Regions from separate parts of the Streptomyces sp. NPDC020875 genome, predicted to be linked through region 2. Evidence: riboswitches for the same ligand, from Rfam matches in the RefSeq annotation. Region 2 holds a riboswitch; the other holds the start of a gene.
The links. A riboswitch is a leader RNA that binds a small molecule or an ion and turns the genes downstream of it on or off. The one in region 2 is predicted to bind glycine.
Positions count from the first base shown of each region.

Region 1: linked by a shared signal. The riboswitch ahead of gcvP (aminomethyl-transferring glycine dehydrogenase) and the one ahead of gcvT (glycine cleavage system aminomethyltransferase GcvT) in region 2 are both predicted to bind glycine.

Region 1 covers NZ_JBFADP010000077.1:9,316-13,727, forward strand. Annotated here, with positions in the region: gene AB0G74_RS31220 (DNA polymerase IV) at 1-1,124, shown strand, start outside; gene AB0G74_RS31225 (PRC-barrel domain-containing protein) at 1,031-1,417, opposite strand; glycine riboswitch at 1,565-1,661, shown strand; gene gcvP (aminomethyl-transferring glycine dehydrogenase) at 1,846-4,412, shown strand, end outside.
Region 2 covers NZ_JBFADP010000012.1:54,094-58,505, forward strand. Annotated here, with positions in the region: gene glyA (serine hydroxymethyltransferase) at 1-354, opposite strand, end outside; gene gcvH (glycine cleavage system protein GcvH) at 375-752, opposite strand; gene gcvT (glycine cleavage system aminomethyltransferase GcvT) at 886-2,001, opposite strand; glycine riboswitch at 2,174-2,267, opposite strand; gene AB0G74_RS09275 (AAA family ATPase) at 2,662-3,333, shown strand; gene AB0G74_RS09280 (enhanced serine sensitivity protein SseB) at 3,476-4,315, shown strand.

The DNA.
Region 1 (4,412 bases), on a different contig from region 2:
CGGGCGAGCGGCTGCGGGCCGATATCGCCCGGGTCACCGGCCTGACCGGCTCGGTGGGGCTCGCCGGGTCGAAGATGATAGCCAAGGTGGCATCCGAGCGGGCCAAACCGGACGGACTGCTGGTGATCGAGCCGGGCACGGAGCGCGAGCTGCTGGGGCCGCTCTCGGTTCGGACCCTGCCCGGCGTCGGTCCGGCCACCGGTGAGCAGCTGCGCCGCGGTGGGATCACCACCTGCGCCGAACTGGCGGAGGCGGGCGAGGACGAGCTGGTCCGGCTGCTGGGCCGGGCCCAGGGGGCGTCGCTGTACCGGATGGCCCTCGGCCACGACGACCGGCCCGTGGTGGCCGAGCGCGATATGAAGTCCGTGTCCGTGGAGGACACCTTCGACATCGATCTCCACGACCGGCTGCGGATCCGGCTGGAGGTGGAGCGGCTGGCCGACCGCTGCGTCCGGCGGCTGCGCGCCTCCGGGCACTCGGGCCGGACGATCGTGCTCAAGGTCCGGCGGTACGACTTCTCGACTCTGACCCGGTCGGAGACGCTCCGGGGGCCCACCGACGACCCGGTGGTGGTGCGGGAGGCCGCCGAGCGACTGCTGGAAGGTGTCGACACCACGGGGGGCGTACGGCTGCTGGGGGTGGGGGTCTCCGGACTGACGGACTGGACGCAGGAGGACCTGTTCGCCCAGGCCGCGGAGGTGCTCGGCGGCGGCGTGCCCGGGGCGGGGGCCGCGGGCCCGGCGGACGACGGCGTCGGCGAGGCGGCCCGCGGCGGACCGGCTGAGGATCCGGCGGGGACCGGCGCCGGTACGGAGGCCGCCGGGCCGCCCGCCGTACCGCTGTGGTCGCCGGGGCAGGACGTCACCCATGCGACCCACGGGCCGGGCTGGGTCCAGGGCAGCGGCGTCGGACGGGTCACCGTACGGTTCGAGGTGCCGCTGGGGCCGGTCGGGCGGGTCCGGACCTTCCGGGTGGAGGATCCGGAGCTGACGCCGTCCGATCCGCTGCCGCTGGTGGAGCCGGCGGACGATCAGCCGGACGCTGCCTCGTCGTCCGCCGCCGTACCGGAGGAGCGGTCGGAGACCGGTCCCGGCGCGGACGAGGGGGAGACGTCGATGCCGTAGTGGCGGCAGAGCCGGAGCTCCTGGGCGGGGGAGAGATGACGGCCGACGCCGAGGTCCGGGGCGGCCCGCACCAGCGACCGCTCGAAGGGGACCCGGAGGGCGCCGCCGACGACCGTACTGGGGGCGAGGGGGACGAAGGAGTCCCGGCCGAAGAGACCGGTACGGACGGCCGCCCAGTCGGGTGAGCCGGTGGCGTCGTCGAGATACACCTCGTCGACGGTCCCTATCCGTACGCCGTCGCGGTCGTACGCCTTGCGGCCGATCAGGCTGCGCGGATCGATGTCGGTCTGCACGGTCCCTCCAGAAGGTCGTACCCACTGCCGGAAAAGCCTGAGGAGAACCCCTGAGGACCACGAAAAAGCAGAACGCCGCCGTCGGCCACTCGAGCGATCACGGGCCTCACCCGCCGAAGAGTCCGCTGGTAGGCTGGCAGCGGCTGCTGACCCCGCGCGGGAGAGTCCACCGGCAGGACGACGGTGGCGCCGAAGGAGCAACTCCTCCCCGGAATCTCTCAGGCACCTGTACCGCGCGGACGAGGTCACTCTGGAAAGTGGGGCGGGCGCCGGACGGCATCCGCCCTCACCGACGGTGAAAGCCGGAGCGCCCCCGCCACGGGCGGCCGGTGAAGCTCTCAGGTTGAGATGACAGAGGGGGAGGCCGTCCCGGGCATCCGCCTCGGGTGCCCCTCACCGGGTCTGACGCAGACCAGGAGGCCGCCTGTATGACCGCCAACCGCATCCCTCTCCGGCAGCTGGAGCGGGGAATCCCCTTCGAGCAGCGCCACATAGGACCCGACGCCGAGGCCCAGGCCAAGATGCTGGCTCAGGTGGGGTACGGGTCGCTCGACGAGCTGACCGCCGCCGCGGTGCCCGATGTCATCAAGAGCGCCGGGGCGCTGGGTCTGCCGGACGCCAGGACCGAGCCCGAGGTACTGGCCGAACTCCGGTCGCTGGCCGACCGCAACTCCGTACTGACTTCGATGATCGGCCTCGGCTACTACGGCACCTTCACCCCGCCGGTCATCCTGCGCAACGTCATGGAGAACCCCTCCTGGTACACCGCGTACACCCCCTACCAGCCGGAGATCTCGCAGGGCCGGCTGGAGGCGCTGCTGAACTTCCAGACCACGATCGCCGAGCTGACCGGTCTGCCCACCTCCGGGGCCTCCCTCCTCGACGAGGGCACCGCCGCCGCCGAGGCCATGTCGCTCTCCCGCCGGGTCGGCAAGGTCAAGGACGGGGTCTTCCTCGTCGACGCCGACGTCCTGCCGCAGACCCTGGCCGTGATCGAGACCCAGGCCGAGCCCACCGGGGTCGAGGTCGTCGTCGCCGACCTCGGTGACGGCATCCCGGCCGAGGTCGCCGAGCGGGGCGTCTTCGGCGTCCTCCTCCAGTACCCCGGTGCCTCCGGCGCCGTACGCGACCTCCGGCCGCTGATCGAGCGGGCGCACGAACTGGGCGCCGTCGTCACCGTCGCCGCCGATCTGCTCGCCCTCACCCTGCTCACCTCCCCCGGCGAACTCGGCGCGGACATCGCCGTCGGCACCAGCCAGCGGTTCGGCGTCCCGATGGGCTTCGGCGGCCCGCACGCCGGATTCATGGCGGTCCGCGAGAAGTTCGCCCGCAGCCTGCCTGGCCGCCTCGTCGGCGTCTCCGTCGACGCGGACGGCGACAAGGCGTACCGTCTCGCCCTCCAGACCCGTGAGCAGCACATCCGCCGCGAGAAGGCCACCAGCAACATCTGTACCGCCCAGGTGCTGCTCGCGGTGATGGCCGGAATGTACGCCGTCTACCACGGCCCCGACGGCCTGCGCTCCATCGCCCGGCGCACCCACCGCTACGCCACCCTGCTCGCCGCCGGTCTGGCGGCGAGCGGGGCGGAGATCGTCACCGGCGCGTACTTCGACACGGTGACGGTACGCGTACCCGGGCGGGCCGCCGATGTGGTCGCCGCCGCGCGCGAGGGCGGGGTCAACCTCCGCCTCGTGGACGACTCCCTGGTGTCGATCGCCTGCGACGAGACCACCGACCGGGCCGCCCTCCGGGCCGTCCTCACCGCCTTCGGCGCCGACGCCGCCCTCGACCTGGACGCCCTCGACGCCTCCGTCGAGGACACCCTGCCCGCGGAACTGCTGCGGACCGACGACTATCTGACCCACCCGGTCTTCCACCAGCACCGCTCCGAGACCGCGATGCTGCGCTACCTGCGGCGGCTGGCCGACCGGGACTACGCGCTGGACCGGGGGATGATCCCGCTCGGCTCCTGCACCATGAAGCTCAACGCCACCACCGAGATGGAGCCGGTGACCTGGCCCGAGTTCGGCCAAATCCATCCCTTCGCCCCGGCGGACCAGGCGGCGGGCTATCTGACCCTGATCCACGAGCTGGAGGAGCGGCTGGCCGAGGTCACCGGCTACGCCAAGGTGTCCCTCCAGCCGAACGCCGGATCCCAGGGCGAACTCGCCGGACTGCTCGCCGTCCGCGCCTACCACCGCGCCAACGGCGACACCGGCCGGACCGTCTGCCTCATCCCGTCCTCCGCGCACGGCACCAACGCCGCCAGCGCCGTGATGGCGGGCATGAGGGTGGTCGTGGTCGCCACCGCCGACGACGGCGAGATCGACGTCACCGATCTGCGGGAGAAGATCGAGCGGTACCGCGACGAACTCGCCGTACTGATGATCACCTACCCGTCGACGCACGGCGTCTTCGAGGAGCACGTCGCCGATATCTGCGCCCGGGTCCACGAGGCGGGCGGCCAGGTCTATGTCGACGGCGCCAACCTGAACGCGCTGGTCGGTCTCGCCAAGCCGGGCGAGTTCGGCGGCGACGTCTCGCACCTCAATCTGCACAAGACGTTCTGCATCCCGCACGGCGGCGGCGGCCCCGGTGTGGGTCCGGTGGCGGTCCGGGCGCATCTCGCCCCCTACCTTCCCAACCACCCGCTCCAGCCCGAAGCGGGCCCGGAGACCGGGGTCGGCCCCATCTCCGCCGCCCCCTGGGGCTCGGCGGGCATCCTGCCGATCTCCTGGGCGTACGTCCGGCTGATGGGCGGCGAGGGGCTGAAGCGGGCGACGCAGGTCGCCGTGCTGGCCGCCAACTACATCGCCAAGCGACTGGAGCCGCACTTCCCGGTGCTGTACACGGGCCCCGGCGGGCTGGTCGCCCATGAGTGCATCATCGATCTGCGCCCGCTGACCAAGGCGACCGGTGTCACCGTCGACGACATCGCCAAGCGGCTGATCGACTACGGCTTCCACGCGCCGACGATGTCCTTCCCGGTCGCCGG
Region 2 (4,412 bases):
ACCCATGATCGTGTCGCCCGGCTTCAGCAGGGCGAACATCGCCGCCGCGTTGGCCTGGGCGCCCGAGTGCGGCTGGACATTGGCGTGCTCGGCGCCGAAGAGGTCCTTGACCCGGTCGATGGCGATCTGCTCGACCACGTCGACGTGCTCACAGCCGCCGTAGTAACGGCGGCCGGGGTAGCCCTCGGCGTACTTGTTGGTGAGGACCGACCCCTGGGCCTCCATGACCGCCACCGGGGCGAAGTTCTCGGAGGCGATCATTTCGAGGGTGGACTGCTGGCGGTGGAGCTCGGCGTCGACGGCGGCGGCGACATCGGGGTCCAGCTCGTGGAGAGAGGAATTGAGAAGCGACATATCGGCAGATATTCCTGTCGTCAGCTCTTGGTGAACTCGGCGTACTCGTCGGCGGAGAGCAGATCGTCCGGCTCCTCCGCCACCCGCACCTTGAACAGCCAGCCGCCCTCGAAGGGTGCGCTGTTCACCAGGGAGGGGTCGTCCACGACGCCCTGGTTGGTCTCGGTGACCTCACCCGTCACCGGGGAGTACAGATCGCTCACCGACTTGGTGGACTCCAGCTCGCCGCAGGACTCACCGGCGGTGACCGTCGCACCCACCTCGGGGAGCTGGGCGAAGACGACGTCACCGAGCGCGTTGGCGGCGAACTCGGTGATCCCGACCGTCGACACGCCGTTCTCGGCGGCCGTCAGCCACTCGTGCTCCTTGCTGTAGCGCAGCTGCTGGGGGTTGCTCATGGGATGAATTCTCCTGTACGCGGACGGTGCGGATGAACGGACGGGGTACGCCGGGACGTGCGTCTGGTCACGTCAGGCGGGGAAACGGGTTGGGGAGAGGAAGGGAGCGGCGGGCCGGTGGGCAGCCGCCGGGCTACTTCCGCCGCCGGTAGAACGGCAGCGCCACGACCTCGTACGACTCCTGGGCGCCCCGGATGTCGACCGCGACCCCCGGCGTGCCGGGCCCGGCGTGGGCCGCGTCGACGTACGCCATGGCGATCGGCTTGCCGAGGGTGGGAGAGGGGGCGCCGGAGGTGACCTCGCCGATCACCGCGCCGTCCGCGAGCACCGGATACCCGGCCCGCGGCACCCGGCGGCCCGCGGCGACCAGGCCCACCAGAACCCGCGGCGGGCTGTCCGCGGCCCGCTCGGCGGCGGCCTCCAGCGCCTTGCGGCCGACGAAGTCGCCCTCCTTCTCGAACTTCACCACCCGGCCGAGACCGGCGTCGAACGGGGTGAGCGCCGTGGTCAGCTCGTTCCCGTAGAGCGGCATGCCCGCTTCGAGCCGGAGCGTGTCGCGGCAGGACAGGCCGCACGGCACCAGACCGGCGGACGCGCCCGCCTCGGTCAGCGCCCGCCACAGCCCTTCGGCGTGCTCCGGGGCGACGAAGAGTTCGAAGCCGTCCTCGCCGGTGTAGCCGGTCCTGGCGATCAGCGCCGGGACCCCCGCGACCGTGCCCGGCAGGCCCGCGTAGTACTTCAGTCCTTCGAGGTCGGCATCCGTGACCGAGGCCAGGATCCCGGGCGACTCGGGGCCCTGGATCGCCAGCAGGGCGTAGGCGTCCCGGTCATCGCGGACCTCGGCCTCGAAGCCCGCGGCCTGCTCGATCAGCGCGTCCAGCACGATCTGCGCGTTGCCCGCGTTGGCGACCACCAGGTACTCGTTGCCGCCGGTGCGGTAGACGATCAGGTCGTCCAGGATTCCGCCGTCCTCACGGCAGATCATGGTGTAGCGGGCCCGGCCGGGGCCGATGGTGGAGATATTGCCGACCAGGGCGTGGTCCAGCAGGGCCGCGGCCCCGGGGCCGGAGACGGTGATCTCACCCATGTGGGAGAGGTCGAAGAGGCCCGCCCGGGTCCGGACGGCCTGGTGCTCCTCCCGCTCGCTGGCGTACCGCAGCGGCATGTCCCAGCCCGCGAAATCGGTCATCGTCGCACCCAGGGAGCGGTGCAGGGCGTCGAGGGCGGTACGGCGGGGGACGGTGCTCATGGACGGTTACTCCCAGGGCATGGCGGAAGACATGACGACGAGGACGTTCCTCCCCATCTGTCATCGGAACCTGAGAGGTTCGTCGCGAGCGTCGCACGGATGGCCGTACGGACGGTCGTGACTTGCACCTTGGGTGGAGCCGGTGGAAACCGGCCCGCTTTTCAGATCTGCCTCATCGCGCGCGGTACGGGGCCTGAGAGATTCAAGGGAGGAGCTTGCTCCTTCGGCGCCCGGAGCGGAGTCCGGGTCTCTCCCGCGCGGATTCAAACGGCCGGTATGAAGTTGGCGGCCACATCATTACACGCGGACCGGGAAGTACGGGAGCCCCGGCGGCGTTGTTCCCCTGCGTGGACACCTGGTCACGGTCGCGTACGAGAACGGGGGAAACGGGGGAGAGGCCGACTGCCGGGCCGGACAGGGGGCCGGGCGCCGACCGCCGGCGGACCGCTCCGGGCGGCCCGGGGGAACCGCGGCCCCGGCCGAAGGGGTCCTCCAGGGGGAGGCACGTACCCGGCGCACGCCCGGGGCGCACGACGCAATGGCCGGAAACAGAAGGGAAATGCCGGAAAAAACGCTCGGATCTCATTACCATTTCTTTACGGTCCGTTGACGCTCCATGGGCATAGGTGTGGGTGACCCGACATGGGGGAGGAGGGTGTGATGACGTTGCAGCGCTCCGGCGCCTACGCCACGACCGCGGGGGTGCCGGCCCAGCCACAGGCGCCCACGCGCGAACGGCTCCGAGCGGCCGCGCCGCCGGTACTGCGGGATCTGCGAGCCCGCGAAGGGCGAGGCCCGCGCGGACTCACCTTCGCCGCGGGCGACCTCGTGGTCGTCTCCGGACTGCCCGGAAGCGGAAAGTCCACCCTGATCAAACGGACCGCCGCGGCCGCCGCCATAGACTCCCAGGACACCCGCGACCGCTGGGACGCCGACATGCCCCGGCTGCTGCCCTACGCGCTCTACCGGCCCTTCGTCCGCCTCGCCCACTACACCGGCCTCCGCCGCGCCCTCCGCTCCGGCGAAAGCGTCGTCGTCCACGACTGCGGCACCCAGACCTGGGTCCGCCGCTGGCTCGCCCGCGAAGCCCGCCGCCGGGGCACCGGCCTCCACCTCATCCTGCTCGACGTCCCACCCGCCGTCGCCCGCCAGGGCCAGCGCGAACGCGGCCGAGGCGTCTCCGGCTACGCCTTCGCCCGGCACCGCAGAGCCGCCGGACGGCTGATCTCCGACGCCGAGGCGGGCCGCGCCCCGACCGGCTGCGCCTCCGTGATCCTGCTCGACCGCCCGGCCGCCGGAGCCCTCGCCCGGATCGGCTTCACCCCCCGATAACACCCCACAACACCCCCGGCGGACCGCCGGACCGGCCCGGAGGCAAAACCCGCCGCCCCGAACCGATCCGTACCGCAGGCCCTATTGTCGTCCCGGACCACAAAAGGGGACCCGGGCGGTCCGGGGGAGAGGGCGAACAGGGATGAACACGCCGGAGCGACTGGACGCGCGGCAGCAGTACGACGGGACCAACCCCGAGCCGTACGGCGCACCCACCGGCGGCCCGCCCGCCGAACAGCCCGACAGCCCGCCCGGACCCACCGGGCCCTACCCCGCCTGGCCCCTCAACGAACTCGAGGAAACCCTCGCCGCCGCCCTCGGACACCCCGGCGCCGGACCCCGGATCGTCGAAGTACTCGGCCGCAGCCAGATCTGGATCCCCCTCCCCAACGGCGGCGGACCCGACAGCCCCGACCTCGACCTGCCGATGATCGAACTCGACGGCGCCGCATACGTCCCCGTCTTCAGCTCCGAACAGCAATACCTCGCCTGCGTCGGCGACCACATCCCCTGCACCATCGCCCCCGCCCGCGACTTCGCCCGAGGACTCCCACCCCAGGTCGGCATCGCCGTCAACCCCGGCGGAACCATCGGCGTCCCCCTGCCGCCCCCCGCCGTCGCCGAACTCTGCCGCGCCGGACACACCCCCCTCGACGGCCCCACCGGCGGCGGACGCGTCCGGCTCTACGAACCCGACTGGCAGGACGACCCCGTCGACTTCCTCGCCGCCGCGTCCGAAGAATTCCGGGCCACCGGCACCGTCCTCAACGCCCGCCGAGCCCTCGCCTCCATAGAAGGCGACGACCCCACCCTCCTCATCGGCGTCCAGCTCACCCCCGGCGCCGCCCCCGAAACCGCACACGAAGCCCTCGCCCGCGCCCTCGGCCGCCACACCGTCCGCTGGCCGGTCAACATGGTCTTCCTCGACCTCACCCAAGACCCCGTCGCCGAATGGCTCACCCAACAAAGGGCGTTTTTTTAAGGGCTCGGTTCGCCTCCGGGGCGCTTCAGCGGTTTTCATCGGTCGATCGTGCTCGATCGCTCGTACCTCGCGATCTCCGCGCGTTCTCCCTGCTGAA